3 regions of the Acinetobacter sp. ANC 4973 genome follow, and region 2 is predicted to be linked to each of the others. Evidence: predicted binding sites of a transcription regulator. Region 2 holds the regulator's gene; each other region holds the start of a gene.
The links. Region 2 encodes PhoB, which activates phosphate uptake and scavenging genes when phosphate is short. Its sites were predicted from a motif close to TGTCATNAANCTGTCATAA; they were not measured.
Positions count from the first base shown of each region.

Region 1: a site for PhoB is predicted at 5,492-5,510, ahead of B9T30_RS09385 (inorganic phosphate transporter). Genes of this name have one in related genera too.
Region 3: a site for PhoB is predicted at 8,792-8,810, ahead of B9T30_RS15165 (porin). Genes of this name have one in related genera too.

Region 1 covers NZ_NEGM01000006.1:32,248-43,168, forward strand. Annotated here, with positions in the region: gene B9T30_RS09365 (FepA family TonB-dependent siderophore receptor) at 1-75, opposite strand, end outside; gene nfuA (Fe-S biogenesis protein NfuA) at 357-995, opposite strand; gene B9T30_RS09375 (rhomboid family intramembrane serine protease) at 1,154-1,771, shown strand; gene B9T30_RS09380 (hypothetical protein) at 2,102-3,652, shown strand; gene B9T30_RS09385 (inorganic phosphate transporter) at 3,825-5,444, opposite strand; gene metH (methionine synthase) at 5,880-9,572, shown strand; gene B9T30_RS16555 (transposase family protein) at 9,713-10,000, opposite strand; gene B9T30_RS16345 (transposase) at 10,073-10,279, opposite strand; gene B9T30_RS09405 (lysozyme inhibitor LprI family protein) at 10,644-10,921, shown strand, end outside.
Region 2 covers NZ_NEGM01000003.1:219,136-230,056, reverse strand. Annotated here, with positions in the region: gene guaA (glutamine-hydrolyzing GMP synthase) at 1-355, shown strand, start outside; gene B9T30_RS05755 (GGDEF domain-containing protein) at 678-1,949, opposite strand; gene B9T30_RS05750 (pirin family protein) at 2,275-3,222, shown strand; gene B9T30_RS05745 (OsmC family protein) at 3,247-3,648, shown strand; gene B9T30_RS05740 (glutathione S-transferase) at 3,737-4,384, shown strand; gene phoR (phosphate regulon sensor histidine kinase PhoR) at 4,772-6,130, opposite strand; gene phoB (phosphate regulon transcriptional regulator PhoB) at 6,156-6,866, opposite strand; gene B9T30_RS05725 (TetR/AcrR family transcriptional regulator) at 7,088-7,795, opposite strand; gene B9T30_RS05720 (SDR family NAD(P)-dependent oxidoreductase) at 8,027-8,866, shown strand; gene B9T30_RS05715 (LLM class flavin-dependent oxidoreductase) at 9,270-9,566, opposite strand; gene B9T30_RS05710 (MATE family efflux transporter) at 9,776-10,921, opposite strand, start outside.
Region 3 covers NZ_NEGM01000021.1:10,017-20,937, reverse strand. Annotated here, with positions in the region: gene aspT (aspartate-alanine antiporter) at 1-128, opposite strand, end outside; gene B9T30_RS15220 (AAA family ATPase) at 551-1,402, opposite strand; gene B9T30_RS15215 (hypothetical protein) at 1,424-1,807, opposite strand; gene B9T30_RS15210 (YcgL domain-containing protein) at 1,834-2,142, opposite strand; gene B9T30_RS15205 (ribonuclease D) at 2,271-3,413, opposite strand; gene recR (recombination mediator RecR) at 3,638-4,234, opposite strand; gene B9T30_RS15195 (YbaB/EbfC family nucleoid-associated protein) at 4,247-4,576, opposite strand; gene B9T30_RS15190 (O-succinylhomoserine sulfhydrylase) at 4,619-5,806, opposite strand; gene B9T30_RS15185 (alpha/beta fold hydrolase) at 5,944-7,014, shown strand; gene B9T30_RS15180 (NAD(P)-dependent oxidoreductase) at 7,025-7,897, shown strand; gene B9T30_RS15175 (YARHG domain-containing protein) at 7,979-8,251, shown strand; gene B9T30_RS15170 (HIT family protein) at 8,284-8,697, shown strand; gene B9T30_RS15165 (porin) at 8,952-10,034, shown strand; gene cydP (cytochrome oxidase putative small subunit CydP) at 10,477-10,668, shown strand; gene B9T30_RS15155 (cytochrome ubiquinol oxidase subunit I) at 10,668-10,921, shown strand, end outside.

The DNA of each region.
Region 1 (10,921 bases), on a different contig from region 2:
AGCAGCATGCGTAGCACCTATCATAAAGGAGAATATTGTCAGAGATAATGCAGATCGAATAATACGCTTGGTCATTCAAGGCCCCCAAGTGGCAAATAGTGGATAAGTATTGCAATTTTCGTTGCACAGTGTAACAAAAAGCAATCACATTGCAATCAATATTGATAATAATTATCATTATTCTTTAGTTTTATTTTTTGGATTTTAAACAAAATTAGCGATTTTCATCATAAATTTAAGTCTGACCTATATGTTCTCTGCACAATCTAAAACTGAGTTCAGCTCAAAAATTTATGCTTATTTTCTGCATAAAAAAACCTCCATAATTGGAGGTTTTCATAAACTTATTTCAAAAATTATTTAAAATAAGCACCCTCTGCCTGAGTATGATCCGTTTGGTCAACCACACGAGATAATTCAGGAATATGCTGTTTCAAGGTCGTTTCAACACCTTGTTTTAGTGTGACATCAATGGCTGAACAACCTTGGCAACCACCACCAAATTTCAATACAGCCGTTAAACCATGTTCTTCATCTTCAACAATTTCAACTAAAGCACAATTACCACCATGTCCAGCAAGACCGGGGTTAATTTCGGCTTGTAATACATAGCTAATACGCTCTTCCATTGAAGCATCTGCGCCCACACGTGGCACTTTTGAATTTGGCGCACGGAACGTCAATTGCCCACCAAAACGGTCTTTATTGTAATCAATCACAGCATCTAGCAAATATGGGATAGATGGCGCGTCAATATAAGCCGCAAAATTTGGATAATCTTGTTTATAGTCTGTAGGAATAATTTCTTCAGGCGCACTATATGCCATACAACATTCAGCACGTGGCGTACCAGGATTTTCCACAAAAACACGTACAGCAATACCTGGTGTATTTTGTTTTTCAAGTAAATCAAACAAATACTCTTGTGCTGTTGGCGTAATCAATAAATTTGGAATTTCTTCTGCAACTGCAGCGCTGATGTTCTCAGTCGACATAATAATATTTCCTCAAGCTGAAGTGGCTATTTTAACTGAAGATGCGGGGTAATAAAAAAAAATCAACTAAAATTGTCGGAATTATTATAAAATTTCATCTTAGCCCTTCATTTAATGGCATTATTAAAACAAATATCTAAAAGCTGAACCTTCACTTTATGCTAGATTTACCTTTTAACCATACTGTTAGCTTGATCCTCATTACAGTGGTTGTTTCACTGATTGCATTTTCAAATCAGAAAGTCATGAGCCGCCTTATTTTTTGGCCACCTGCAATGCAACGTGGGCAATATGATCGCTTTGTGACCCATGGTTTTGTACATGCAGATGGCGCACATCTAATCTTCAATATGATTACGCTGTTCTTTTTTGGCAGTGTAATTGAAAGTTTTTATCGACAGTATTTTTTTGATCTTGGCTTTGTTTTATTCTATTTAGGCGGTCTAATTGTCGCAATTATTCCCAGTTATTTAAAACATAAAAATGACCATCGCTGGGCCAGTCTAGGTGCCTCTGGCGCAGTTTCAGCAGTCTTGTTTGCGTATATTTTATTTGAACCGTGGAAACTGATTTTTGTTTTCTTTATTCCAGTGCCTGCGATTATTTTTGCCATTTTATATATCGGCTATAGCATTTGGTCTGGCAAACGTGGCAATTCGAACATCAATCATAGTGCCCATTTATGGGGAGCAGCTTACGGTGTGATCATGACCATCATTATAGAACCACGTGTGATTCCACACTTTTTAAATAAGCTGATGCAACTTCCTTTCTAAAATTTATGCTTCATTTATCAATACTCAAGGACGTTAAAATTCAGCGTCCTTTTTAGAGTAAAATCAAATTCTGATTATGTCATTAAATTTGATCACGGCATGCTTAAAAAGCTCTGAACGTCGTGCCAAATACACTGAGCTTTTAAGATGGTGGATTTAAAGCTTAAAGCGCTGTTGCCCTTCTTTCTCAAGACGCTAAAATCATTGTAAAAAAAATTATTTTAAAAAAGATTTACACAATTTTGTCATTAAATGCTACCCCATAAATCAATTTGGCATAGATAATGTAGACATCTGTATATTAACAATCAAAAAAACGAGATATTTTGCATGTCTACTTCATTAGATGGTCTTCAATTTCCAATCAATCCAGCCAGCAATAAAGCCAGCACATCCCAGACAGGTAAAGAAATTATTGCTGAAGCCCTTTCTATTGTTGACAATAAATCATCAATGGATGCACTCACAGAAAAAAATTGGCGTAAAAATTATCCTATCTATTTTAAAGCTTTGGTTGAACACGGTATTCGTAGCACCAAAAATCCGATTACCATCGCAAAACAAGGCTTACACAAGGCCCAACATAGCTTTGATTTTTATCGCAATGGTCAACGCTATTTACTCAAAGACATCATGAATGATGTCGATACAGCAAATTTGCATACCGTTCAGCTTAAAGGTGAAAGTCATGCTGCACCTGAATGGTATGTACCTTATAAAGGACAAAAATTGCAAGGTCAGGCCTTATTAGACCAAATTCAAACATGGCAAGATGCAGGAATTATTGAGCTTAGCCATGCAGATGCTTTACGTGCAGCACAGGCCCATCCTGAATGGTTCAATCTTTCTGACCGTACCATGGTCTTATTTGGTGCAGGCTCTGAAGCAGGCCCCCTTACGTGGTTATCTAAATGGAAAGCCAACATCGTGGCTGTCGATTTACCCAATAGCCGTGTTTGGGACAAAATTTTAAAGACGATTCAACAAGGCAATGCAACACTATATGCACCCTGCGCAGAAAAGCTAGATGAAAACACCCCAACTGCTACGCTGAAAAAAAAATTAGGGGCTGATTTACTGACTCAAACACCAGAAATTGCACACTGGCTGACTCAAAGTGAACATCAGCTTGATCTAGCAGCGATTGCTTATTTAGATGGTGAAAAACATGTTCGTGTCTCTATGGCCATGGACAGTATTATGCAGTACGTGAGTGAGCGAAAGGCTGACACCAGTTTAATGTTTATGTGTACGCCAACCGATGTCTATGCCGTTCCTAAAGAGGTGGTAGAGGCGTCACATGAGAAGTTCCAACAACGTTCTAAAACCCAGCAAATTATTAGCAAAAGTATTTCCACTGTTTCGGGTCAGCATTTCTTCAAAGAAAATCTAAAAACATTAATTTCTTCTGATAATGGCAAGGAATATGGTATTGCCGATTGTTTGGTGGTAGAACAAGGCCCCAACTATGCTTTGGCAAAACGCATTCAACAGTGGCGTGCAACTTTAGCTCGTCACTCTGGACAACGTGTCAGTATTAATATTGCACCCTCGACCACAACCCATTCGGTGACTAAAAATCCGTTATTAAAAGCTGCATTTAATGGTGCCAGTCTGTTTGATGTTGAATCATTTAGTCCAGAAACCACCAATGCGCTTATGGCAGCATTATGGGTTCATGACTTACGCAATCCTGACTCGGTTGCCAATCCAGAAACCCCTTTGGCCCATCCTTTAGAATTAATGATGAAAGGTGCAAACCATGGTGGTTTATGGCGTGTGGCTTATTTAGCACGTACCGCTCTGCCTTTTGCAGCAATCTATGGCTTTGCCAATGATAAATTACCGATGAAGAAAATATACGGATTATTTAAGAAGTAATTTTTATCTTTAACCGATTAAAGCTGAAACTCAGTTTTGGCTTTAATACAAGATGACTATTCACCATAGGTAGTTTATCTACTCTCTTCTAAGCGTCTGTAAAAGTCAGACCATATCAAAAAACCAATAAAAAACGCTGCAATTGCAGCGTTTTTTATTTCATATAGCTTGTTTAAACAAACTGTAAGAACAACCAATACAAACCACCAGATAAACAAATCGTTGCTGGTAAAGTAAAGACCCATGCAGAAAGAATGGTTTTCACTGTTGCAAAGTTTAAGCCTGATTTATTGGCAACCATAGTACCCGCAACCGCACTGTTCAAAACGTGTGTGGTTGAAACTGGCATACCAAAACCATCTGCCGCTGCAATGGTGGTCATTGCCACAAGTTCAGCCGACATGCCCTGACCATAAGTCATATGGTTTTTACCAATACGCTCACCCACTGTCACCACAATACGCTTCCAGCCCACCATGGTGCCTAAACCAAGTGCCAGTGCAACTGCAACTTTCACCCAAGTCGGAATATATTGTAAGAACGAGTCTAAGTTAGAGCGGTACTCTTTAACCACTTTGCTTTGTGCTTCCGACATTGCAGGTAACTGTTTATTTTTATCTAAACGCTTAAATGCAGTGCTACTTAAATACATGTCATTGCGAATAATAGATGTATCTGCTTCAGGAATATCTTTTAAATCACGATACTGAGCTACACGATCACCCAAATGATCCGTTAAGCTTGCTAGAGCAGGAATGACGTCTTTATTCATTTCTTTGGTTTGAATGTATGACGTCAAGACTTCACGTGCTTGAGTATCCGAAATATTGCTATGATTGGCGTACATAACAGTCGCAGTTTGATTTGATAATTGATCAAATGACTGAATATGTTGAGTATCTAAGTTTTTATTCAACGAATACGCTAGCGGTACAACACCAATCAGAATGAGCATAATTAAGCCCATACCTTTTTGACCATCGTTTGAACCATGTGCAAAACTGACACCGGTACAGGTAAAAATTAAGATGGCACGAATTAAAGGCGGTGGTGGCTTATTACCTTCAGGCGGTTGAAAAAGTTCGACTTGTTTTTTGAAAACTTTTTTCACTAACAAGAATACGACCGCAGCAAAAGCAAAACCAATTAAAGGTGAAAACAGCAAGGCTTTGCCGACTTTCATCACTTGGTCCATATCTACACCGCTGGCACCACTACCGGCATGCAAGATGTAGTTCATAATTCCCACACCTAAAATCGAACCGATTAAGGTATGTGAACTTGACGCTGGAATACCCAAGAACCAAGTCCCTAAGTTCCAAAGAATAGCGGCGATGAGCATGGCAAAAACCATGGCAAAACCTGCCCCAGAGCTGACATTCATAATCAACTCGACAGGCAATAAAGCAATGATGCCGTAAGCAACAGCACCACTTGCAACCATTACACCAAGAAAATTACAAAAGCCTGCCCACATCACAGCAACAGGTGCAGATAAAGCATTGGTATAAATGACTGTAGCAACCGCATTGGCAGTGTCATGAAAACCATTAACAAATTCAAAGCCTAAGGCAATCAAAAGTGCAGTGGCTAAAAGAATAACGGAATATAAACTTAAAGTTGGAACATGTGACAAATCAGCTGCAAGTTGAAAGCCGATGTACACCAAAGTAGAAATAATAACCGTTAAAAACACCGGCATAAAAAATTTCGGTGTGGCAACATGCACATTCGTCGATTTCTGTGGCACGGATTGCACCTGATCTTGGACGGGAGGAATATTAGAATTCATGCAGACGGTTCAAGGGGATAATAAAATCCCCTTATTGTTCAATTTAATTGTGACAATTATATGACAAAGAGGTGCCATATAAAGCCAAATTTTAACAATTGAGCTAATTTAAATCACTCCCGCTTTATTTTAGGGAGCTAAATTCTTTTAAATCCATCATTTTGCAATCTTTGAAGCTCAAAATAAATTGCGCCGCAATATTTCAAAATATTTGGATCACTGCATAAAAAATCTTTCTAATTCCGTTCATCACTCAATTTTTTTCTTATCTGGACTCAGATCATAGCTGAGCCATATTTCAATTCGATGAAAAATTCAGCACAAATAGGGTTATTTAAAAACTGTGTCTTACTAAGTCGGCTGAATATTCCTCAAATGTAGTGTAATTCTGCTAAAATCATGCCCATTTTGTATTCCATCGGATTGGGGTTATTTATGTCCACGCTTGCCACCCTAAAAGAGCTTCTCACCAAACGCATCCTGATTATTGATGGTGCTATGGGCACCATGATTCAACGCCATCAATTAGAAGAAGCAGATTATAGGGGTGAGCGTTTTGCTGACTGGGCCTCTGACTTAAAAGGCAATAACGACCTTTTAGTGCTGACGCAACCGCATATTATTCAAGGTATTCACGAAGACTATCTAGATGCAGGTGCAGACATTATTGAAACCAACAGTTTCAATGGTACGCGTGTTTCCATGTCGGATTACCACATGGAAGATTTGGTTCATGAGATTAACTTTGAAGCGGCACGTATTGCCAAAGAAGCCTGTAAAAAATATTCAACCCCTGATAAACCTCGTTTTGTCGCAGGTGTACTTGGACCAACATCACGTACCTGTTCAATTTCACCCAATGTAAATGACCCTGCTTTTCGTAATGTCACTTTTGATGAACTCAAAGAAAATTATATTCAAGCCACACATGCCTTAATTGAGGGTGGCTCTGACATCATTCTGATTGAAACTGTTTTCGATACACTTAACTGTAAAGCTGCAATTTTTGCCGTGAAAGAAGTCTTCAATCAAATTGGTCGTGAATTACCCCTGATGATTTCAGGCACCATTACCGATGCTTCAGGTCGTACCTTAACGGGCCAAACTGCTGAAGCATTCTGGAACTCGGTACGTCATGGCGATTTACTTTCGATAGGTTTTAACTGTGCGCTGGGTGCAGATGCCATGCGCCCGCATGTAAAAACTGTAGCGGATATTGCAGATACTTTCGTTTCAGCCCATCCCAATGCAGGCTTACCCAATGCTTTTGGTGGTTATGACGAAACACCAGAAGAAACCGCAGCATTTTTAAAAGAATTTGCGATGAGTGGTTTGATTAATATTACTGGCGGCTGCTGTGGTACTACGCCTGACCATATTCGTGCTATTTACAATGCAGTTAAAGATATTAAGCCACGTCAAATCCCAGAGATTAAACCTGCCTGTCGTTTAAGTGGTTTAGAAGCTTTTAATATTTATGATGATTCACTGTTTGTAAATGTCGGTGAACGAACCAACGTTACAGGTTCAAAAAAATTCTTACGTTTAATTCGTGAAGAAAATTTTGCTGAAGCACTTGATGTTGCACTACAACAAGTGGTTTCAGGCGCACAAGTCATCGACATTAACATGGATGAAGGCATGCTCGATTCGCAAGGTGCGATGGTGCATTTCCTAAATTTAGTCGCGTCCGAGCCTGAAATTTCCAAAGTACCGATCATGATTGACTCATCAAAATGGGAAATCATTGAAGCCGGCTTAAAATGCGTACAAGGCAAACCGATTGTTAACTCGATTTCCTTAAAAGAAGGTTATGACGAGTTTGTACATAAAGCACGTTTATGCCGTCAATACGGTGCTGCTATTATTGTCATGGCCTTCGATGAGGCCGGACAAGCTGATACTGCGGCACGTAAGCGTGAAATCTGTAAACGCTCGTATGATGTATTGGTTAATGATGTGGGCTTCCCTGCTGAAGACATCATTTTTGACCCGAACGTGTTTGCTGTGGCAACGGGTATTGAAGAACACAATAACTACGCGGTTGATTTCATTGAAGCGACAGGTTGGATTAAACAAAATCTTCCCCATGCCATGATTTCAGGTGGTGTTTCGAACGTATCATTCTCATTCCGTGGCAATGAACCTGTACGTGAGGCGATTCACTCGGTGTTCTTGTATTATGCCATTAAACAAGGCATGACCATGGGCATTGTAAATGCAGGCCAAATGGCAATTTACGATGATATTCCCAAAGAACTCAAAGATGCAGTTGAAGATGTTGTTCGCAACCTGAATCAAGGTGAAAGCGGTCAGGATGCAACTGAAAAACTACTTGAAGTTGCAGAACAGTACCGTGGTCAAAGTGCTGCACAAAAACAAGTTGAAAACTTAGAATGGCGTGATCAACCTGTAGAAAAACGTCTTGAACATGCGCTGGTTAAAGGTATTACTGCATTTATTGATGTCGATACCGAAGAAGCCCGTTTAAAATCTACTCGACCTTTAGATGTAATTGAAGGCCCGCTCATGGATGGCATGAACGTGGTTGGTGACTTATTTGGTTCGGGTAAAATGTTTTTACCGCAAGTGGTAAAATCGGCTCGTGTGATGAAGCAAGCCGTAGCATGGTTAAACCCATACATCGAAGCTGAAAAATCAGGTAGCCACTCGAAAGGTAAAATCCTAATGGCCACCGTAAAAGGTGACGTTCATGACATTGGTAAAAACATTGTAGGTGTTGTACTGGGTTGTAATGGCTATGACATTGTTGACCTTGGCGTGATGGTGCCTGCGGAAAAAATCTTACAAACGGCCATTGATGAAAAATGTGACATCATTGGTCTGTCAGGTTTGATCACACCATCGTTGGATGAAATGGTTTTTGTTGCCAAAGAAATGCAGCGTAAAGGCTTTAATATTCCACTATTGATTGGTGGTGCAACAACATCTAAAGCGCATACTGCGGTAAAAATTGATCCGCAATATTCTAATGATGCGGTGATTTATGTCGCCGATGCTTCACGTGCGGTAGGCGTTGCAACAACATTGCTATCGAAAGAAATGAAACCTGCTTTTGTTGCAGAGCATCGTGCTGAATATGAAAAAGTTCGTGAACGTATTGCCAACAAACAGCCTAAAGCTGCAAAATTATCTTATGCAGAATCAATTAAAAATGGTTTAAGCGTTGACTGGGACAACTATGTTCCACCTAAACCAAATTTTATCGGCAGCCAAGTCCTGAAGAATTATCCACTTGAAACCTTAGTGCCCTATTTTGACTGGACACCATTCTTTATTTCTTGGAGTTTGGCTGGCAAGTTCCCTGCTATCTTGACTGATGAAATTGTCGGTGAAGCGGCAACAGATTTGTATGAACAAGCCCAACTGATGTTAAAAGATATTGTAGAGAATAAGCGTTTTGATGCTCGTGCCGTCTTTAATATCGCTTCGGCTAAACGCACAGGTGCAGACACGGTTTCCATTTATGATGAAAATCAAACGGCAACGCATCAGTTTGAACATACTCGTCAGCAGTCAGATAAGGTCTCTAAGAAACCAAACTTATCATTGGCGGACTTTATTGCGCCTGAAGAGACAAACATTGAAGATTACCTCGGTGGTTTCACTGTATCAATTTTTGGTGCAGAAGAAATGGCCCATGAATACAAAGCCAAAGGCGATGACTATTCTGCTATTTTGGCGCAATCTTTAGGTGACCGTTTTGCCGAAGCCTTTGCTGAGCATTTACATGAGCGTATTCGTAAAGAGTTCTGGGGCTACCAAGCCTCTGAGCAACTGTCAAATGAAGACTTGATTAAAGAAAAGTATGTCGGGATTCGACCTGCACCGGGTTACCCTGCTTGTCCTGAACATTCTGAAAAAGCAGTTTTGTTTGACTGGTTGGGTTCTACCGATAAGATTGGCACCCAATTAACCACTAGTTTTGCGATGTGGCCTCCTTCAAGCGTAAGTGGTTTCTATTACAGCAACCCACAATCTGAATACTTTAATGTCGGTAAGATTGCACAGGATCAGTTAGATAGTTATGCAGAGCGTAAAGGCTGGTCTATGGATGAAGCGAAGCGTTGGTTGATGCCAAACTTGGATGATTCGATTGATATTTAAGTAAATCCCCTGACCCTTCTTTATAAAAAAGGGGAACTTTTGCGTATCCAACGAATTACGTGACAGCTCCTCCCTTTTTCAAAGGGAGGTTGGGAGGGATTAATTTACTCATTTTTGTATTAATAGACCGCTTTCATAAATCATTTTTTACTCAACTTCAAGTTGCAGATTCCAGCGATTAAATTGAATCTCAAACTGAGTCTTTTACCTCTATTTAGATAATGCTCAGCAAGGGTTTTGAAGGTTTTCAGACTGCCAAATACATGCTCAATACCTATTCTTCTTTTATTGATTTCTTGATTATAGATGTTGAGCTCAGTATCCAATTTACAGTGTCTTTTGGATTTTAACGGCAATAAGCTATTCGGATACACAGCATACATTCCCTGATGACCTTTATCTGTAAGGACAAAAGCCCCGAAAGGGATCTGATTTAAATTTCATTTGAATAGCCCGAAATCATGCACAGCACCTCGACCGGTACATAAACTCAGAATTTTCTAAGTTTTGTAGTGAACGATAACCTGTACTTTAAAGGTATGTGTCTTTTTCTTGCAGCTAGCTTTTTTCTGTTTTTTAGGACTTTGAATTGGAATTTCTGTTGCATCCACGATCACAATATTCCAGTCAATACCTTTACCTTTAGGTAAATTCTTCGGTAAATTAAACAGATTAGACTGAATCGGGCAGTCTTCGACATGACGCACAATTCTTGAAACTATCGGCTCTGAAACATCGTAACTCGTAGCGACAGAAACAAAGTTCGATATTCTCTCAAATAACTCAAACAGAGAAAAATTTGATCCTCCAAGCTTAACTTAGATGCTCTGCCTTTCTCTGGAACATGTTGTTTTATGCTGCTCAACCATTAATACTGTGTGTCAAAAATCTTTTTTAAGCCGATATATTTCATACCTGAATGCTGCGAATTTTACGGTACAGATAATCAACAAAAAGAGGTTTATGTTTTGATTTATGAAAGAGATCTATTAAATGTAGGGCTTTAACATTACGAAATACTAATTTTTTTAGTAAAATCTTGAATACAATATTTAATGGTTAAAACTAATAATGAATAAAAGTGTTTCTTTTCTTATTTTAATTTTATATTCAAACTTTACCTTTGCAGAATGTAAAAATGCGAATGTTTATGAGAGCATTGATTGCTATGAGCAACAGCTCAAGATAGACAAAACTAAACTGAACAAAAGTTATCAAAAACTTTATAAGTCTTTAGATACCACGGGTCAAAAGGCTTTAGAAAATTCACAAAAATCATGGCTAAACTATAAAAACACACACTGTGATGAACTCGTCGCTTACTTTGCCACACAAGCTCAAGGCGCAGG
Region 2 (10,921 bases):
GGGCGTGCGTATTTTGGGTGAAGTGAAAAAAGAATATGCTGACATTTTACGTCTTGCAGATGATATTTTCATGCAAGAGCTTCGTGCCAGCGGTTGGTATGATAAAACTGCGCAAGCATTTGCGGTATTCCAACCAGTTAAATCAGTTGGTGTTGTAGGTGACGGTCGTCGTTATGCATGGGTGATTGCGCTTCGTGCAGTTGAAACGGTTGACTTTATGACAGCGCGTTTTGCACATCTTCCTTATGATTTGGTTGATAAGATTTCAACACGTATCATGAATGAAATTGCTGATGTTTCACGAGTTGTTTATGACGTATCGTCTAAACCACCAGCAACGATTGAGTGGGAATAATTTAGGGATTTCAAGAAGCAACGCTTCTTGCCTAAATTACGGCAAAGGCTATGCCTGCGGCAGTGAGTAAAAAATTACTTCAAAAAGAGCGCTTAGGCGCTCTTTTTATTTAAAATTAAATCGTTAAAGAGAAATTTTTTTATTTTATGATCCGTGAAGGCTCTTATTCATGAAATTATTGGCAGAGAAAATGTTGCTATCAAAACTTTAAATGCTGTCAATTGCTTTGCTCAATAATTAGGATTAAGTGAAGAAGAACTAAATTTGATGTACTAAGCGTAAGAATATTTTTTAAAATCGTTTCGATGAAGAAAATTTATAGTTATTTATACGTATAAATGGCGACTTGATTACGTCCATTTTTCTTGGCTTCATAGAGTGCAATATCTGCATTTTTAATCAGTAAATTTAAATCGTTTTGCTGTGGTTGCAGTTGAGAGATACCAATGGACACGGTAAAGTTGAAAAACAATTTATTTTGAATACAAATTTGATGGTTTTCAATTTTCTGGCATAAGCGATTGGCAATAATAATTGCTTCATCCAGTGTGGTGTTGGGCAATAAGGCAATAAATTCTTCGCCTCCAAAACGAGCGAGTACATCGGTGTAGCGCATTTCTTGGCGAGAAATCTCAGCAAGTATACGAAGAACCTCATCCCCGACATCATGTCCGTAGGTATCATTAATTTTTTTGAAAAAATCGATATCAAACATCAGTAAGCAGGCTAAATTATATTTTGGCCATTTCTGAATGGTCTTTTCAGCCATCTGCATAAATTGTCTACGATTATTGAGTTGGGTTAGTTCATCTGTATGAGCAAGTTGACATAAAGCGTAATAATTCCAATCATTTAATAAAACCCGTAAAAAATTCCGTTTTGAATTTAAAGTATTATTCCAACTGATATACATGCTGAGTAATAAAACAGGGGTATATGTGAATGAAAATAGGATAGCTTCCTGAAAACTGACTAAGTTAAATACTCCTCCTAAAATAATTCCACTAGTGAGTAAAGAGGTAAATATGGAATATCGAAAGGAGACCTGTATGCATAAATTGCCCAATAAAATAAAAATAACAGAAGCATAGATATAGGTGTGAACGAGTGGACTCTGTGATAAATACAACAGTCCTAACCAGACGACCGCGGCTATTGCGACATAAATAGGCAGTAAACTGTCTAAAATATTAATATTTTTACAGTAACGGAAGAAGAAGATATTGATGAGTATTGCGCCTAGTACCAAACTGAGCCGCGCTATAGCAGAAATCATAACGATTTCAGGTAATAAGAACCAATCTACAAAAAAATAGATTAAAAATGTAAGTTGACCAATGTAATTAACGTATTTTAAAAATTGTCGTTGGTGTTTATTTTGATAGTTTAAGTAATATTGCTGAAATTGTATTGGAATACGCGTGATTGGAGCATCTAATGCTTGTTCTATTATTTTTCGATTTTCAGCACTACACACTTGCTCAGGTAAAATATAAGCAGTTTCATGGTTAAATTTTTTTTCTCTAGGTGTTTTAAAATGATGACTATTTTTATCATTTTTGTCACGAGAGCTTTTTTGATCTCTCCTAAACATTTAAATCAGCCCTGTATGGGGTGTACGTAAAGAATCATATGCTGAAGAATAAAACTTGTATATAAGATAAATACTGAACGGTTAGTGCAATTGTGACAATTTTTTTTATATGTATAAAATTCATATGAATAAGAGATTAATATTCAATTAGATCAATCAGCAAAGGATTGCTCATCAAGAAAAGTTTCAAAAATGATATTGTCCTATACATAGTATTCAGCGTATTAACTGACTTATAGGCTGAGTGTGTAAGAGTCTATATGATGATAAGAATAGATGAAGACATTAAAAGCACGGTTTAGTCCGTAAGACTTAGGATAAGAATATGACCAATAGTAACTATATAGAGCTTTCTAACTCAGACGATTGTGAAAAATACGTGAATCAATTTATTCAGGAATTCCCTTTGCGTAGTGCAGAAATTGGGCAGGGAACCGTCATTAAACGTGCATTGCCCAGTCGCCACAAACGCTTAATTGGCGCATGGTGCTTTCTAGATCATGCAGGGCCAGTCACTTTTCCTCAAGGTGATGGTTTAGATGTTGGCCCACATCCGCATATGGGTTTACAAACCTTCACTTGGATGATTGAAGGCACCATGATGCATACCGATAGCTTAGGCACCAAACAATTGATTCGCCCGAAGCAGGTCAATTTGATGACCGCAGGTTATGGTATTTCACATACTGAAGTTGCGCCAGAAACGGAAACCCATATGCATGCTGCTCAGCTTTGGATTGCATTGCCTGATGATAAAATAAATATGGCACCGCGTTTTGACCATTATCCAGAACTTCCCGTAGTCGAAAAAGATCAGGTGGAATTCACCATTTTGGTTGGTGAGTTTTTAAAAACCAAATCTCCTGTTGCGGTGCATACCGAATTACTCGGTGTCGATTTAACCGCAAAAGAATCGACCACCACGCGACTTCAACTCAATCCAACCTTTGAACATGGTTTTATGGCTTTGGATGGGACGGCTGTGGTGAATGGTCATGAATTGACTGAAGACAATATGGTGGTGTTAGAGCCCGGTCTGGCTGAAATTGAAATTCAGTTGCATGCTGGCAGTCGTATTTTATTGTTAGGCGGCGAACCGTTTGAGTCACCGATATTGCTATGGTGGAATTTTGTCGGACGTACGCCGGAAGAACTGAGCCTTGCCCGAGATCAATGGATTAATCAAGATCAACGCTTTGGTGATATTGCGGATTATCCAGGTCCAAGATTAGAAGCACCTGCCTTCCCAGATAAAATGCGTGCATCGCGATAAAAACAAAATAGAGGATTCATGATTATGGCAATTATTGCAAATGCTGAAGTACGAACGCTTGCTGAACCTTGGTCGGGTGAGGTGAGAAGTGGCACACACCAATTTATCACCGATAAACCTGAGTCTTTTGGTGGACAAGATCAAGGGCCTGCACCTTATGATTTGATTTGTTCTGGCCTGATTTCTTGTACCATGATCACGCTAAGCATGTACGCCAGCCATAAAGGGCTTGAGTTGGGTGAGTTTTCGGTTGAAGCTGACTTTTATGCCAATAAAGAAGGCAAAGAATGGATTGAACGTCGTTTATCTTTTGCACAGCCGCTATCGGAGGAACTGAAGCAAAAAGTTTTAGAGATTAGCAGTAAAACGCCTGTGACCAAAACCTTGTTGCGTAGTGTAGAGATAAAGACCGTACTTGTTGAATGACCCGATAGTTATGACATTTTGTGTAAAGCAGGGTGTCATTTTTTTAGAGCGATGCGTATAGTCAAAGCATAAAAATAGAGGTCAAAAAATGATTACATTACACCACTTAGATCAGTCGCGTTCTTTTCGAATTTTATGGGCTTTAGAGGAATTGGAACTTGATTATCAAGTGCAGTTTTATCAGCGCTTACCGACTTTTGCTGCACCCCCTGAATTAAAATTGGTGCATCCTTTGGCGAAAGCACCAGTATTAACCGACGATGATCAAACCATTGCGGAATCTGCGGTTATTTTACAGTATTTGCAAGAAAGCTATGATGTGCACCAGCAGTTTAAACCGCAGCATAAAGCAGAACAGCAGCAGTATCGTTATTGGATGCATTATGCGGAAGGTTCGTTAATGCCTTTATTGGTGATGCAGCTGGTGATGAATAATGTACCCAAACATGTGCCGTGGTTGATTAAGCCGATTGCAGAAAAAATAACAGTCGGGGTCAAGACTGGATTTATTCGTCCTCGTTTAAAAGATCATATTGAATATTTGGAAGATTATTTATCCAAGCATGAATATTTTGCTGGTACATTTTCTTTTGCAGATGTTCAAATGTGGTTTCCATTAGAAGCGATTCAATCCAGAACAACGGGTTCTTATCCAAATATCAAGGCATATCTACAACGTATTGCGCAACGTCCAGCGTTTCAACGTGCACGCTTGAAAGAGCAAAATTTAGCTTAAATTAGATAGTTTGTATAAATCAAAAAATGTTCAATATTTGATTTTTTAAAATCAGCACTACCTCACTTGATGAATTCAATTTTTATGCCTTTGCGTAGGCAGTATTTCTACTTTTGAAAGGTCAAAATGAGGAGCACTGCTACGCAAGAAAAACCTTTTGTTTCCCATACACGACATCCTGAGCCAGTTTTAAGCACTGCTTTAAAATGCAGCGCAAGGATGGGAAACGTGTGGCATCCATGCCACACTCATGAATTCAATACCTGTTAAAATTTGTTTTAAATTTTGGCTTTACGAACTACTCATTTTGATCAAGAAACGACTTGTAAAAGAAGTCTATTATTGATACTAAGTTTAAAAAACAGGCACTATAAAGTGCTGATATCGTTAGCTCATATGGTAGAGACGTTCTTTCGGGAACACCACTTTAAAGGTTGAACCTTGATTTTCTTTCGATTCAATTTCTAAGTGTGCGCCGTGTTGCATGAGCACATGCTTGACAATTGCTAGACCTAAACCTGTTCCCCCAGTTTGACGGCTACGTGCGCTATCGACACGATAGAAACGTTCGGTTAAACGGGGTAAATGTTTGGGGTCAATGCCAATGCCAGTATCTTCAACGGTAAAATACCCTTGTACTCCGTCATCGTGCCAGCCCATGGTAATAGTGCCCCCTTTGGGGGTGTATTTAATGGCATTGGTAATGAGGTTGCTAAACGCACTGGCAAGTTCCATATCCGAACCAATCAGGTCACAATGACTATCAATTTCGAGGTTCAGTGTATGCCCATAATCAACGTTATAGGCTTGCGCATCATCAAATAATTGATTCATCAGACTGGGCATTTCAATAATCTGATTTTTGGCAATTTGTTTGTTGCTTTCTAAACGTGAAAGCAACAGTAAGTCATTGACCAAGGCATTCATCCGTTTGGTTTGTGCCTGCATTTGGTCAAAGGCACGTTTCCAGCGCGGGTTTAAATCTTCTTGATCGGTAAAAGTTTCAATATAACCACTCAGTACAGTCAGTGGCGTGCGTAATTCATGGGAAATATTATCGACAAAGTCCTTACGCATTTGTTCTAGGTTATGCATACGCGTCACGTCATATGCCACCAATAAGCGACTTTCTCCACCAAAACGGGTCATTTTAACTTGCACATAATGATCTTCAAAAGCTGAAGATTTCATTTTTAAGCCGTCAGGTGCTTGGTCAATATGATTAAAATATTCAATAAAATTAGGCTGACGTAGAATCGTTAAAATATTACGCCTACGGTCTAGAGGTTGAATCCCCAGCAATTTTTCTGCTGCTGGATTCCACCATTCAATTTGGTGTGATTCGTCAATTAACACCACGGCTTCTGCTAATGCCACCAGTGAGGATTGAGCACGATCAATTAAGCCGACCATTTCTGCTTGTACAATACGTTCTTGGCGCTGTGCACGATAAACATTAAATAGTAATGCACCCCAAATGCCGTCTAAATTAGGCGGTACATCATAAGGACGATTAGAAATCCATTCATTGACCAAATACAATGAACGTAATTGCAGGACAAAAAAGATGCTAAAAGCGATAAAAATTAAAATCCAAAAATACCCAATCCCGATGCCAATAAAACTGGCAATCAGCAGGAGAAAGGCGAGTAGACGTAAATCTTGCTTCGCAAAAGTCCATAAGCTGCTGTAGCGAAATTTTTGATGTTCTCGTGTCAATTCTGGGACAGGGTACGGTTCATACATAAAACACAATTTACCTAAAAAACGGCTAACCTAAAGCGATATCCGCGCGGGTAGAAAAACGATAACCTGTGCCACGAACCGTTTGGACAAAGCGGTCTACAGCATATGGTTCGAGCACTTTGCGTAAACGTCGAATATGCACGTCAATGGTACGGTCTTCAATATATACGTTACCACCCCAAACTTGATCCAGCAATTGAGCGCGTGTATACGCACGTTCTGGGTGGGTCATAAAGAAGGCCAATAAACGATACTCGGTAGGACCCATCTCTAAAATGTTCTGACCAAAACTAACACGTTGGCTCACTGGGTCAAGGATTAAACCATTGGCATCAATGGTTTTTTCGCCACTTAGCGCATTGGCACGACGTAACACCGCTTTAATACGCGAAACCAATTCTCGGGTAGAAAAAGGCTTGGTCATATAGTCATCTGCACCTGCATCGAGACCTTGAACTTTATGGTCTTCTTCACCGCGTGCGGTCAGCATAATCACTGGAATTTCGGTCAGTGTCTCGTCACGTTTTAAGCGGCGACACAAGTCAACGCCACTGATCCCACCCGGTAGCATCCAATCGAGTAAAATAAGTGCAGGACGTTGATCCACAATCATTTGGTGCGCTTGTTTCGCATCTTCTGCTTGTAAGCATTGAAAGCCTGCCATGTCTAAAGAGGTATGAATCATCTCTCGAATGGGAAGTTCGTCATCGACGATTAAAATATAGTCATCTTTCACAACGCAATATCCTATTTGATGTTAACGGTGAACCGTTTTGTATTTATGACAGGCTTATTACAAAGATTAATTATGACAGTATCATTGCAGAAAAGGGCACTCTGCCCATTTTAGCAAATAAATGTGACAATTTTTATCTGATAAAATCAAGATTTTAAAATAAATCAGTCATATAAATATAACAAATTCAAAGCTTTGAATATTTTTTGATATGCTCATGATCATGGGTTTTCTTTTTTTAATATTTTTCCTTTTTCTGAAAAAGTATTCAGCAATGATAAAAAAACGATACTACACGATGATAAAACATCTTCCAGCGATTGTTTAAAGCCGCTGACCACCCAACGAATCGCAATTTGAGTCACATAACCATTCAGCCCCGTAGCAACGAAGGAAATTTCACGTTCTGAGCGATCAATATGCGGCATCATCAGCATGACAAAGGCCTGAATCATACGGTCAAAGCGTAACATGGTTTCATGAATGGTGGCTTGATTATGCAGTTCTTGAACCAGCATGGCATCGATATAAATAATTCGTGCCATTCGTGGATTATCTCTTAATGTGGTGAGTAAAGCGGTTAAACCTGCTTCAATCATTTTTCGTGGATCGGTGGATGCCTGCATGATGGCTTGCATCACATTGTGTTGTAATTGATCAATTAAGGTTAAAAAGATAGTTTGAAAAAGTTCATCACTTTTCTTAAAAGATTCATAAAAATAGCGCTCGGTAAGCTTGGCTTGATTGCAAATATCTTTGACCGTAACCGCAAAGAAACCATGTGTACCATAAGCTTCAATGCCCGCTTCAATCAGTTTTTCACGACGTGCTTGTTTACGTTCAGTTAAAGATAAGCCTTTAAATTGACGTTCTTTGGTTTTTGACGTTTTCTTTTGTTTTTCTTGGAGATGGTCGTGTGGTTCAGTCATAAAAGTCGTGTGCCAAATGCAATCAAGGTTTGCCCTATGTTAACAATAATTTGTGCGTAGACCTATGCTGGAAATCGAAGGAGGGTCTTTATTCTGTTGTTGATCTAATATTATATTGACAATGAGTATTGTCAAAATTATATTGGGTGGATGAACTGTACATCATTGCAGTAAAAAAATAACCAATCTGTTTGGCTTGATGATGCAGAAAGAATTGAATAAGGATGAGTCATGAAAAATTTTAAAAATAAAGTTGCAGCAATTACAGGTGCAGGTTCGGGCATTGGACAGCAATTGGCTGTTCTTTTGGCGAAACAAGGGTGTCATTTGTCATTGAGTGATGTTAATGCACAAGGTTTAGCACAAACCGTTGAATTGCTAGAAAAAAGTAATGTTCGTGTCACAACGCAAAAGTTAGATGTTGCCGACCGTGATGCAATGAAGCTTTGGGCTGCTGATACGGTACAGAATCATGGTTCAGTCAACATGATTTTTAACAATGCGGGGGTCGCACTGGGTTCAACCGTTGAAGGGGCTTCTTATGAAGAACTTGAGTGGATTGTGAATATTAACTTTTGGGGTGTGGTTTATGGCACCAAAGAGTTTTTACCGCTGATCAAGAAATCGGGTGAAGGGCATGTGATTAATATTTCCAGTCTTTTTGGTTTAACGGCGCAACCGACGCAGTCTGCCTATAATGCGACCAAGTTTGCGGTGCGTGGTTTTACTGAATCATTACGTCAAGAACTGGATATTGAAAATTGTGGCGTGAGCGCATTATGCGTACATCCGGGAGGCATTCGGACCAATATTGCCAATGCCGCAAAAATGAATGACAGCTTAAAAGCACTCGGGATGAATCCTGAAAAATCGGCAAAGACCTTCAATAAATTATTGCGTTGTCCACCTGAAGAAGCAGCGCGTCAAATTTTGGAGGCTGTACAAAAAGATAAGCGCCGTTTATTGATTGGTAACGATGCAAAAACCTTAGATTTAATTCAACGTGTTTTACCAACCGGTTATCAAAAAGTAACCGCGATGGCGACGACATGGAGTAAGCGTTTTAAATAAAAAAATCGCTTCGAAAACCCGCAATATTGATCTGACCTTCGAAAGTTGGATGGTTTGATTCAGCGGCTTTTAAGGACTGAGTTCTGTACTCTACAGGGCTCAGTCCTTTTAATTTAGCCTTGATTTGTTTTGCCTTACTGAGTTTAAGTATCGCAAGTTAGTCATTTTGGTTATGGCCTGCAAGTGTGTCGCTCGGTCTAGGTTTGGGCATGTTGCACATTGTCAACTTTATGTCTTTTGCCAAAGTGGGGGAGCAAACTTAGATGAGAGAGATTTCACCTTTTTTACAAGAAGATTCTTCAATCACACAATCACACAATCACACAATCACACAATCACACAATCACACAATCACACAATCACACAATTACACAATTACAGAGGCAAGAGCCATGAGCCTAACTCAAGCAGAGGCGCAACCAGTCACTGTGGCAAGTGCGGCAAATAAAGTCACTGGCTCAAAACCGACACCTTTATCGCCTAAGCCCAATTCACCTTCTTGTGCAGACCCCCAACGCACCGATAAACCATCTGCTAGAAAATAGGCATCAAATAAACCTTTTTCAGCGGTTTGCGCCAGTTCGATGGCATAATCTAGACTTAAATGATCCTGCGGACGTGACTCCGGATGACGCCAACCTGCGGCATGTTGTGAGGTGGTTGGAATGAAGGCACCCAGTTTAATTTGACGTTTTGACATTGTTCTATCCTATTGATTGTATTTTTCTCAATAGTGCATATTCAATATCTATGCCAGATAAAAAAATTAATTAAAACAATAGTATAAAATACATAATATTTTTAGGTGTTTAAAAATAAACAGCAAAAATGGGCGATTGTTGAGAATCAAACAGCATAAAAAATACTGATGTTATCTCAAACATGATCTCAATCAGATTGATCTCGGCGTTAAATCAAAGCTTGAATGGTTTTTCTTTTCCAGACCAATTGATAATACAGACCTTGCAGAATACATAAGCAGACAAATGCCAAAGCATAAGCATACCAAATGCCTTGTAATCCCCACCATTGACTAAATAAATAGGCACATGGCACTTCAATGGCAATAATAGCGAAGATGTTAATGATCATGGGTACAGTGACCGTCCCGCTGGCACGCATGATTGAGGCAAAAATTGAACTGGCACCAAAGAATAGAATTGACCACAACACGATAAATAATAACTGTTGCCCCAGCGCCACGACATTAGGGTCGGTAATGAACAAGGCCATTAAATATTTGGAGAATAGATAAGCTAAAGTGACCAAAGTGCCCGTAACCAAAATATTCATACTCAGTGCGGTACGCGTCACTTGCGCGAGTAAGTCCGATTTTCCTGCGCCAATGGCTTGCGCTGCAAAAATTGAAGCCGCAATGGAAATAGACAGGGCAGGGAATTGAATATAATTCAACACCTGATTGACGGCACCATAAGCTGCTGTTGCATTTGAACCATAATGATTGACTAAGCCGACAATCACCAAACCTGCAACGGATGTCGTTACCATTTGGATGCCTGTTGGAATTCCTAAACGCAGCACGATTTTACTCAGTTCGGGATGATGGCGAATATGACTCAATAGCAGACGGTCTGGTTTGAGTGGGTGATCTTTTTTATTTAAGTACACAAACAAAAAAATCAATACGGCAAAATAGCCAACAATGGTGGCAATAGCAGGGGCAATAATGCCCATTTTCGGGAAACCAAAATAACCTGCAATCAGCACAGGGGTAATTAATAAACCAATTAAAATGGTCATTCCTGAGACAATCAACGGTGTGGTGCTGTCACCAACACCGCGTAAAATAGAGGTGTAAATAATATAGAGAAACAGCAGTGGGCTTCCTGCCAGCATCCACTGCACATAGGGCAAGGACAGATGCATCACATCTGGGTCTGTGCCTAAAGCCAGTAGTATATGTTTGGCAAACACTACACCTAATAACGCAATCACACTGCCGCCAATTAAAGTCATAAACAGCGTTGAACCAACGACACAGCGGACTTTTTCAATATTTTGTGCGCCCCACGCTTGTCCGACCAAGACCGTTGC
Region 3 (10,921 bases), on a different contig from region 2:
GAGCCAGCTACACCGCCAAACTGAAACTTTCCAAACTGAAACTGCCCTATCCAAAACCCAATTGCGAGAGATAAAAAAAGCAATATCTCGGGACTATGTTTTAATTCATTTTGCAACCATTCCATTATTTATCAACCTCTCATTATCTCTATTGGTAAATACAAGAGTTATGTGGAGTTATTCATTCTAGGATTAATACGCTAAATACATATAGGTATAATTTTAGAAAGCCAATGATTTTTCTTTTTCAATATTTTTTAAATTTTCAACTCATAACATTTATGACTTTTTAATATTAAATAGCAATTTTAAAATTATTAATTTTTGTAAAAGTTTAATTCTTAAAGGCAAAAAAGAGCTTTATTTTTGAAATCATAAATTGCAATATGGGTCTGGTCAGGATATTGAATTCACTACACTTTTTATCATGTTTAACTCAAAATAGAACTCGAGATAACCACTAAATCGCGCATATCATCACTTATTTTTTCAAATAAAAAAAGCTGCATCAGCAGCTTTAAATATTATGGTCAAAGTATAAAAATATCCACTAACGTCGCGACATGAAAGCGAGGCGCTCTAGTAATTGTACATCTTGCTCATTCTTAATTAATGCACCATATAAAGGTGGAATGGCTTTTGATTTATCATGATTACGCAGTACATCTTCAGGCATATCATCTGCCATCAGCAAACTTAGCCAATCAATCAATTCAGAAGTTGATGGTGGTTTTTTTAATCCCGAAACCTGACGAAGTTTAAAGAAAACTTGTAAAGCTTGATTCACCAAAGTTGCCGAAATTTTAGGAAAATGCACATCAATAATTTCACGCATTGTGCTTTCATCTGGGAATTCAATATAGTGAAAGAAACAACGACGCAAGAAAGCATCGGGTAATTCTTTTTCATTATTCGAGGTAATAATTACAATCGGACGTTGAGCCGCAGTAATGGTTTCCCCTGTCTCATACACAAAAAACGACATTTTATCGAGTTCGTGTAAAAGGTCATTTGGGAACTCAATATCTGCTTTATCAATTTCATCAATCAGCAATACACAGCGTTCTTCACTGGTAAAAGCTTCCCACAATTTACCAGGTTTAATATAGTTTTTAATATCATGCACACGGTCATCACCCAACTGACTATCGCGCAAACGCGAAACCGCATCATACTCATACAAACCTTGCTGCGCTTTAGTGGTAGATTTAATGTGCCAAGTCATGAGTTTCAAACCTAGACTTTGTGCCACTTGCTCTGCAAGTAATGTTTTACCTGTACCTGGCTCACCCTTCACTAGCAGAGGTTTTTGCAATGCACGTGCAGCTTTGACAGCTAATTTTAGACTTTCAGTGGCGATATACTGATCTGTACCGACAAATTGTTGAGTATCAACAGACATGATTTAACCTTATTGTTTTACTTAAAGTGGTGAACTATTTTTGTTTACTACAAACTTTGCTTTTTTGGCTGTGTATTGGGACCATAAATAGCCAACCACTAAACCAAGCCCAACAACAAATAAAATGAGTGATGCATTTGACCACACCAAAGCATTTTCTTTGGTCAAAACACCAAATAACAAACCAAAAATTGCTGGAGCGATGGAAGCATTATTACCTTCAGAAACTGTCGGGGTGAGTAAAATCGCGAATCCCATAATCCACGTTATACCACCAAAAGGTTTAGGCAAGCGTTTTGCAATCGCATACCATGACCAAAGCATAATGACACTTCCTAACAAATAAACTGTTATAGCAATGCTATCTTCAGGAATTGAATCTAGTAGTGCAAGAAAACTATTCATCGTGAACTCCAACTCCTGAATCGACTTTAAGCACCGCGCAAACCTTCTGGCGCAACTGCATTCGGATTGATTAATCCTTCTGGAGGAACCTGAATAAAGAAGCCTTTATTTTGAATTGAATCCATCACATGCAAAACATTCACACGGGCTAATGTGCGCTCTTCAGATAACTCTAAATTCATGACAAAAGTTACGCGACCAAATGCTGTGCGCATCGCTTCAGGTAAAATTTCAAGCGGACTAGCTGCTTCAGCTTCATTTTCAGTTGGCTCAGGACGGGCAATATAAAGATACATTTCAGCTTTTTTGCTAGATTTGAAAATTGAACAATGCATAGTTGAAACAGTACTCATTAAACTTGGCTCAAGCATACAACAAAAAAAAGACGGATACATTAGTGATTATTAACGCATCGGTCTTGATTTTGTATAAATGATAATTCTTTAAGCAATCTGGCTAAAGATTATTCCATCACCTTCATTTGAGTCGATAGATAGTTTTCATCGGCATGCAAAACATCAATCAATGGTTTCGTTAACAAATCATAACGCCAACCTAAGAGGTAAGCAGGTAAATCTTGCTCATCATTATGAAAGACCACATGCTGATACAATGCATTGAGCCATTTTTTACGCATCAACACTTCTTTAGGTATGGTGGTTTCATTCACCACAGCTTGAATAACAGCATCGACCTTTTCACCAATATCTTTTGATGAATGACGAATTGGACGTGCCATACGAAGTGGCCATTCTGCCTGTTCTGGCAAAAACTTAAGTAAATCTAAAATGGTTTTACCATGATCACGCACAATATTTTGACGAATATCTCGAATGCCTGATAACTGGAAGTGATTGCATGGATTTTTTTCGACCAAGTCAATCATGGTTGAACTTTTCAGAATAAAACTACGTGGATAATTCAACGCTTTTACGATCTGTTCACGCCACGCAGCTAATTGTTGTAACTGCATCAATTGACGGCGTGAATGACGATAATTCCCAATATCATGGTAAAGCCGTTCTAACGGCGTTTCTTGACCAATTTCATAAGTCAAATGACGGCAATCTTCGAGTGCAAAATCAAGTAAATATTTATCAGTTAATTCATTTTGAATCTTATTGGACAAATTCATCAAATACAGTACATCATTGGCTGCATAAGCGAGTTGTTCTGGACTCAGCGGACGTGCTAACCAATCAGATCTCGTCTGATCTTTATCAATATCAACATTCAGCATTTGTTTTAATGCATTTTGATAGCTCACTTGCAATCCATGTCCCAAAAAAGACATTCCGACTTGAGTATCAAAAACATTGGTTAAAGTTTTTTGCTGTGCATAATGATAAATTAAATCGATGTCTTCACTACAGGCATGAAATATATTTTGCTGTGCTTGAAATAATTTTTCCCAGAATATAGACAAATCTAAACTTGCCCCATCAAGTAAAAAAACTTGATCTGCAACATTAATTTGAAATACACCCAATTTAGGCCATAGGGTATCTACTTTGATGAATTCTGTGTCTAATCCATAAATGGACGTTTGACTCATCAAATGTAAAATATTTTCTAAGTCTGGTTGTTGCTGAATGAATTGAAACATATTACTGAGTCTAAAATCAGATTCTCTTTAAAAGCATATTAACCTATATATAACATTTAGATATAACAAATTTTACTTCTATAGCATCTATTCACTGTGTTTTTGGCATTTAAATGAAAATACAATGAGTTTTTATATCTTTTTTATATAAGTTTAAACGTGATTAATACACCTTTTACCCATCTTTCATTATTACATAATGAATAAAATAAAGAACATTGCACTTATTTCATTCGCATTCGATTATGTACAGCTTGGCTTAGAGTATGACTATCCACATATTCAAGTTCTCCCCCTTGAGGAACCCCTTGAGCGATTCGCGTCATTTGCACAGGTAAATGCTTGGTGGCTTCAACCAAGTAATGGGCTGTTGCCTGACCTTCTACTGTCGCATTGGTTGCTAAAATCACTTCTGCAACTTTACCTTCATTGAGTCGCTGCACCAAATATGGAATGCCAATCTCTTCAGGGCCAATACCATCAAGCGGTGACAAATGTCCACCTAATACATGATATTTACCACGAAAACTACCACTTTGTTCAATCGCCATCACGTCCGCAGGTGATTCAACTACACATAAAATTTGATCATCACGTTCATGTGAAAGACAAATATCACAAATTTCATTTTCAGTCAGCGAATGGCAAACGCTACATTCATGAATATAGGTCGTTGCTTCATTTAAAGCATGTGCTAACCCTATCGCACCTTCTCTATTTTTCATGATCAGGTGTAATGCCATACGCTGAGCCGATTTCGGCCCAACGCTTGGCAATATACGTAAAGCTTGCACCAGTTGATCAAATCGATCACTAAACACTAAACGTATTCCTTAAAATAAACCTGCAAGACCTGGTGGTAAGCCCATACCAGAGTTAGCAGCTTTCATTCTTTCTTCAGAAACCGCTTCAGCTTGACGCGCAGCATCATTCATTGCAGCCGCGATTAAGTCTTCAATCATATCGGCATCATCTTGAAGCAGTTCAGGACTAATTTCGATACGCTTTACCACATTACGGCACGTCATAGTAACTTTAACCAAACCACCGCCTGCTTCCGCATGCACTTCAGTTTGAGCAAGTTCTTCTTTTGCCTTTTTCATGTTGACTTCAACATCTTTTTGCATACGCTGAGCTTGTTGCATTAACATATTAATGTTCATAAAAATCTCCGAACAAATAAATTCTAAATCAATATCTATAAATTAAATTAAGTCTAAACCACGACTAATATCGCGGATAATATCATCAATATCTTCCAAACCAACAGAGACGCGAATTAAACCTTCACAAATACCCGCTGCTTCTTTGGCATCGGCTGAGAGTTTACCGTGAGTTGTGGTCGCTGGGTGAGTAATTGTTGATTTTGCATCACCTAAATTACCCGTAATTGAAATAAATTGGGTATTGTCGATGACTTTCCAAGCCCCTTCACGACCACCTTTGACTTCAAATGATACAATACCGCCAAAACCTGTTTGTTGTTTCGCAGCAAGCTCATGTCCAACATGTGCTGGTAAACCTGCATAGTAAACTTTTTCAACGTTCGCATGCGTATCTAAGAATTCAGCAAGTTTTTTCGCACCTTCAGAGTGTGCTTTCATACGTAAACGTAACGTTTCTAAACCTTTTAAGAATACCCAAGCATTAAATGGACTCATTGAAGGGCCAGTGGTACGCACATAACCAAATACATCTTCAAGCAGTTGGTGATTCCCTACTACAGCACCACCTAAAGCACGACCTTGACCATCGAGATATTTGGTTGCTGAATAAACCACTAAATCTGCACCAAATTTAATCGGTTGTTGCAAAACTGGTGTACAGAAACTGTTATCAATCGCCAACAATGCACCATTGGCATGTGCAATATCAGCCAAAGCCTGAATATCTGCAATTTCAGACAGTGGATTAGATGGAGATTCAACAAACAGTAACTTGGTTTCAGGCTTAATGGCATTTTTCCATGCCGCTAAATCTGTCAAATCAACAAAATCAACACTTACACCAAATTTAGCCACGTATTTTTCAAATAAAGATACAGTTGAACCAAACACAGCACGTGAACAAATAACATGATCACCCAATTTTAGATACGACATTGCAACAGCCATAATTGCAGCCATACCCGTACTTGTTGCAACAGCCCGTTCAGCCCCTTCTAAAGCAGCTAAACGCTTTTCAAACATGGCGACAGTTGGATTGGTAAAGCGTGAATAAATATTTCCCGGTTCTTGACCTGAAAATTTAGCTGCCGCCTCTGCTGCATTTTCATAAACAAAAGATGAAGTGAGGAAAATTGGCTCACCATGCTCACCTTCAAAACTACGTGTATGACCTGTACGAATGGCTAAAGTGTCTAATTGGTATTCAATGTCGTCTTGCTGGCTCATCTTTATTACCCAGTCCTGAATTGCCGTTGCGAATAATTGCCAACATTTTGAGCGTCTATGGTATTTAAGGTCAAGGTATAATGCATAAATATCGCCTACACTTCGATCAATCCACTCATGGGCGAGTACAAGCAGCCATGCTTCACGTTAAAAATAAACTAAAAAACTTATCAACTCGTTTGTTTGATTCAAGCTCGCTGGTTTTATCACAAACAACGGCGTATGACGTTATTGCCGAATATAAACAAACGCGTATTCGTTATTACGCATCGCCCAATAAACAATATAAAGAACCGCTGGTCTTTGTTGCCCCGCTTGCAATCAACATGGCCATTTATGACCTCTACCCTTATCGCTCATTGGTCAAACATTTTCAGCATAGTGGTTTTGATGTCTATTTGGTGCAATGGGGACAATATAACTATAAAGATCGTTTTTTAAATTTTATGTCTTTTATTGATGATGCCATTCCCCATTGTATCGAGCAGATTCGTAAGCACTCAAATAGTGAAGAAATCTCATTACATGGTTGGAGCATGGCAGGTATTTTCGTGGTGCTCTATTGTGCTTTGCGGCAACCCAATTTTGTCAAAAATTTGATCGTACTGGGTAGTCCTGTAGATAGTTATGCCTCTGGTCGTACCGGTAAACTTTTTCAAAAGGTGAATCAACTTATTGCTAAAAATAAAACACTACAAAATAAAATTTATTCTGAAGCTGTGCCAAAAAGCTTTATCCACACCTCGGGCTTACTCAATGCGATTGGATTTAAAATCATTGATCCCAAAGGCTGGTTTCATAGCCAAAAGCGGCTTTTTTTGAATTTAGATAACACCCAAGCCTTGTACGAACATGCCACCATGGGGAATTTTCTCAACAAAATGATTGATTATCCTGGTGGCATCAATCAAGACATGATTTTTAATGTTTGGCTACAAAATCCACTAAAAAATGGCGTTATACAATTACAAGATAAGAATATCGAATTAAAAAATATTCAATGCGCTTTATTGATTGGCGCAGGTCGTAGCGATCAGATCGTATCAGCAGAGGCTGTTAAGCCTTTAATTGAATTGACAAATAGCCAAGATGTCACGTTTACTCTTATCCCCGGTGGGCATTTAGGCCTAATGTCGAGCCAATCAAGTGCAAATGAGTTCTGGCCATTGATGACCACTTGGCTAAAACAGAGATCGAGCAAAATATAAAGGATATACCATGATTCAGTCAGTTGCATTTATCGGCCTAGGTGCTATGGGTTACCGCATGGCGGCACATTTACCTCAACATTTTGATACGGTATATGTATGGAATCGGAATTTTGAAAAAGCCAAGCAACATGCAACTGAATATGGCACCCAAGCCGTAGAACTTGAGCAAGCCGTTCAAGCCGATGTTATTTTTTCTTGCTTACCGACCAGCAAAGACGTTGAAGAACTGATTGCCACTGTCAAAATCAAATCAGGTTCCATCTGGGTCGACTGCACCAGTGGTGTACCTGAATCTGCCAAAAATCTAGCAACACAATTAAAATTACACAATATCGACTTTCTTGATGCACCTGTTAGTGGGCAAACCATTGGTGCAGAAACAGCAACTTTAACGGTTATGGTTGGTGGCGAATCGGCTGCTTTTGAAAAAGCTCTACCTGCGATGCAAGCTTTTGGTAAACTGATTAAACATGTGGGGGGTTCTGGTGCAGGGTTTTCAGTTAAAGCTGTAAATAACATGCTTTTGGCCGTAAATTTGTGTTCTGTTGCAGAAGGCTTTACTGCCCTCAAAGCCCACGGTGTCAACCTGCATGAAGCCCTTGATTGTATTAATGCCTCAAGCGGAAAAAGTGGTGTGACCGAAACAGTTTTACCGCAACGCATTTTAAACCGTAGTTTTCCACTGACCTTTGCGCTGCCATTATTAGCCAAAGATACAGGTATTGCATTAGACTTGGTTCGTGAAGCGAAGCTCTCTGCGCCTGTCATTGCTTTAACTCAAAGTTTAATTCAAGCTTCTAGCGATTTATCAGAAAAAGACAGTGACTTTTCCAGTGCTGTAAAAATGTATGAATCATGGAGTAAAATTACACTTGAGTAATAACTCGCCATTGAATAATGATAACTAAACCTAATATTGTGATGATGTGCTTTACACAATGTTAAACCTGAGGAAACTCTCATGACTAAGTTTACAGTTGCAATGTTTGCAAGCCTTGCAACCTTCATCGGGGCAAATACCTTTGCAGCAAGTGCCGAGCAAGAGTGTCAACAATTGAAAAATGACCATGATGTCATTTATGCATCTAAAGGTTTCTGCTTTAAAGATCCGGAAGCTAAGGCGAGGTTTGGCAATAATGATAATTGCTATACAACTAAACCAAAATTTTCAGAAAAAGAGCAACAACGACTTGACGCCATCAAAGATCGTCAGAAAGAATTGAACTGTAAATAATTACAGCAGACAATTACTTTTAAGGATTAGACATGCTTTACGATGATCAAAATATTTTTGCACGCATTATCCGCAATGAACTTCCTGCCATTAAAGTTTATGAAGATGATCAAGTTGTTGCGTTTATGGACATCATGCCACAAGCTGAAGGCCATACGTTGGTTATCCCTAAAACGCCAGCTGTAACACTGCTTGACCTCGCACCAGAAGCTGCTGCTTACACCATTCAAATTGTGCAAAAAATTGCACAAGCTATGGAAAAAGCATTGGATATCAAAGGTGTTGTCCTCATGCAACTTTCAGGTGCCGCAGCAGGTCAAACCGTACCGCATGTGCATTTCCACTTAATTCCAACGTCAGTACATGAATTAGGTAAACATGCTTTACACATGGGTGATCAAGAAAAAATTAAGGTCTTGGCTGAAAAAATTAAAGCCGCACTTTAATTTAAATCATCTAAAATAAAATGGAGTTTAGGCTCCATTTTTTATAAGTCCATAATAATAAAAAATATTAGATCCAAATAAAAAAACCTTAATACGTCACCAAACTGTCATTTTTTCTTCACCGCACTGTCATATCCATTACAGATACTGCTTAGCAAGTTGGTTAGCTTCTGTAACTTTTTGTACTTAAGCAAACTAAAAAAAGAGTCAAGCAAGGCTATCGCCATTAAGAACAGTGTTTTGGAGAAATCTCAATGAAAAAATTGCTTCTCGCTGCAGCAGTTACAACTTTAAGCTTAAGTGCAGCGCAAGCAGCACCAACTTTGTACGGTAAAGTGAATGTAAGTGTCGACAGCTACGATGATGGAAAAGATGACAAAGTAGAAGTCAATTCAAATGCTTCACGCCTTGGTGTTAAAGGGGAAGAGAAACTAACTGAGAAACTCTCAGCAGTTTACCAAGCTGAATGGGAAATTGATGTAGATGGCGGTGATGACGTATTTAAAAAACGTAATATTTTCGCTGGTTTAAAGTGGGCTAATCTAGGAACCTTAAAAGCAGGTATCATGGATACACCATTTAAAGATGCTGCTAATGGATACCGTGACGTATTTAATGACTATGCACATGCCGACATCAAAGAAATGATGTATGGTGAAGAACGTGTAGAAAATGTCATTGGGATTGAAACCGATCCTAAACTGATGGGTGGATTAGTATTTGCTCTTCAAGCTCAACAAGGTGAATCTACCAGCAGTACAGTAACTTATACTGACGGTGCTCGTGACAGCATTGGCGATGGTATCTCCACTTCACTTTCATATGCCAATAAAGACCTCGGCTTAGAAGGTGTTATTTCAGGAAACTTCAAATCTATAGGTGACTTCGCGGCTGTTGGCATTTCAAATGCTCCTGCTGACGCAATCCGTGTAGGTGCTTCTTTCGACCTAGGTAAAATTGGTGCGACAGGCTTATTTTTAGGTGCGATGTGGCAAACTGCTGAAGTCTCTGATTATTTAGGTACTGAAACCTATCGTAATGTAGAAGAAAATGCATGGTTAATTTCAGCAACGTACAAGCTTGGAAATACACCTTGGTCTTTTAAAGCTCAATATCAAGAAGCTGACACTGACTGGACTACAGCTACAGTAACGGGCGATACCTCTGCAAAACAATGGGGTATTGGTGCAGATTATAAATTAAACAGCCAAACAAAATTATTCGCGAGTGCAGTACAACGCGAGTGGGACAACAAACGTACAAGCGCTGGAGCTGCTGCTGCAATTCCAAATGCTGACGAAAATGTTTATGGTTTAGGCATGGAAATCAAATTCTAAGTTCAAATGAATTAAAAAAGACCACCTAAAAGGTGGTCTTTTTTATTTCACAAAATCACACCAAATGCCGCAAAAAATCGACTGTTTTAAAAATATCTCCATCATTATTGTTATGCTTAAATGCAAAATTCTAATTAAAATAAAAATCAATCTCATTTGATAAACATTATCTTAAATACCAGTTTTTAATAATACACAACTGTTTTAGTCAACTTTAAAATAATACTAAAGCATTTTCGTTGGTTTTACAAAAAACCAATACAAAGCATTTTACTCAACTTTAAAATCCTGAAATATTAGTTTAATTTTTGTTTAACCTGTTTTTTAAGTTGTTGTTTAAATTAAGTTAAATAATATATTTTTATTTTAAGTGTTCCAGCTATTTATTTTTATTATTGTTTTGTTAATAATAGATCTTATGTTTCAAAATAGGCTTATGTAGATGAGCTTAATCCCCAAAGATTTCAATCAAAAATTAGTGCGAGAAATCACGATCATATTAATAATTAAGATCGTTCTCTTACTAACAATCAAACATATCTGGTTCGATGCTCCGACCATTCCTAAAAATTTTGACAATCAAGTTGCCGAGCATATTGCTGGCAGCCCTTCCCAAATCAAGGAGACACGTTGATGATTTCTGAAAGCGTGGTCGATCTTTCGCGGTTCCAATTTGCGATGACCGCGATGTATCATTTTATTTTTGTTCCACTGACTTTAGGTCTGGCTTTTATTCTTGCCATTATGGAAACCACGTATGTGATTTCTGGTAAAGAAATTTATAGAGACATGACTAAATTTTGGGGAAAACTCTTCGGTATTAACTTCGCTTTAGGGGTTACCACTGGCTTAACCATGGAATTCCAGTTTGGTACAAACTGGGCATA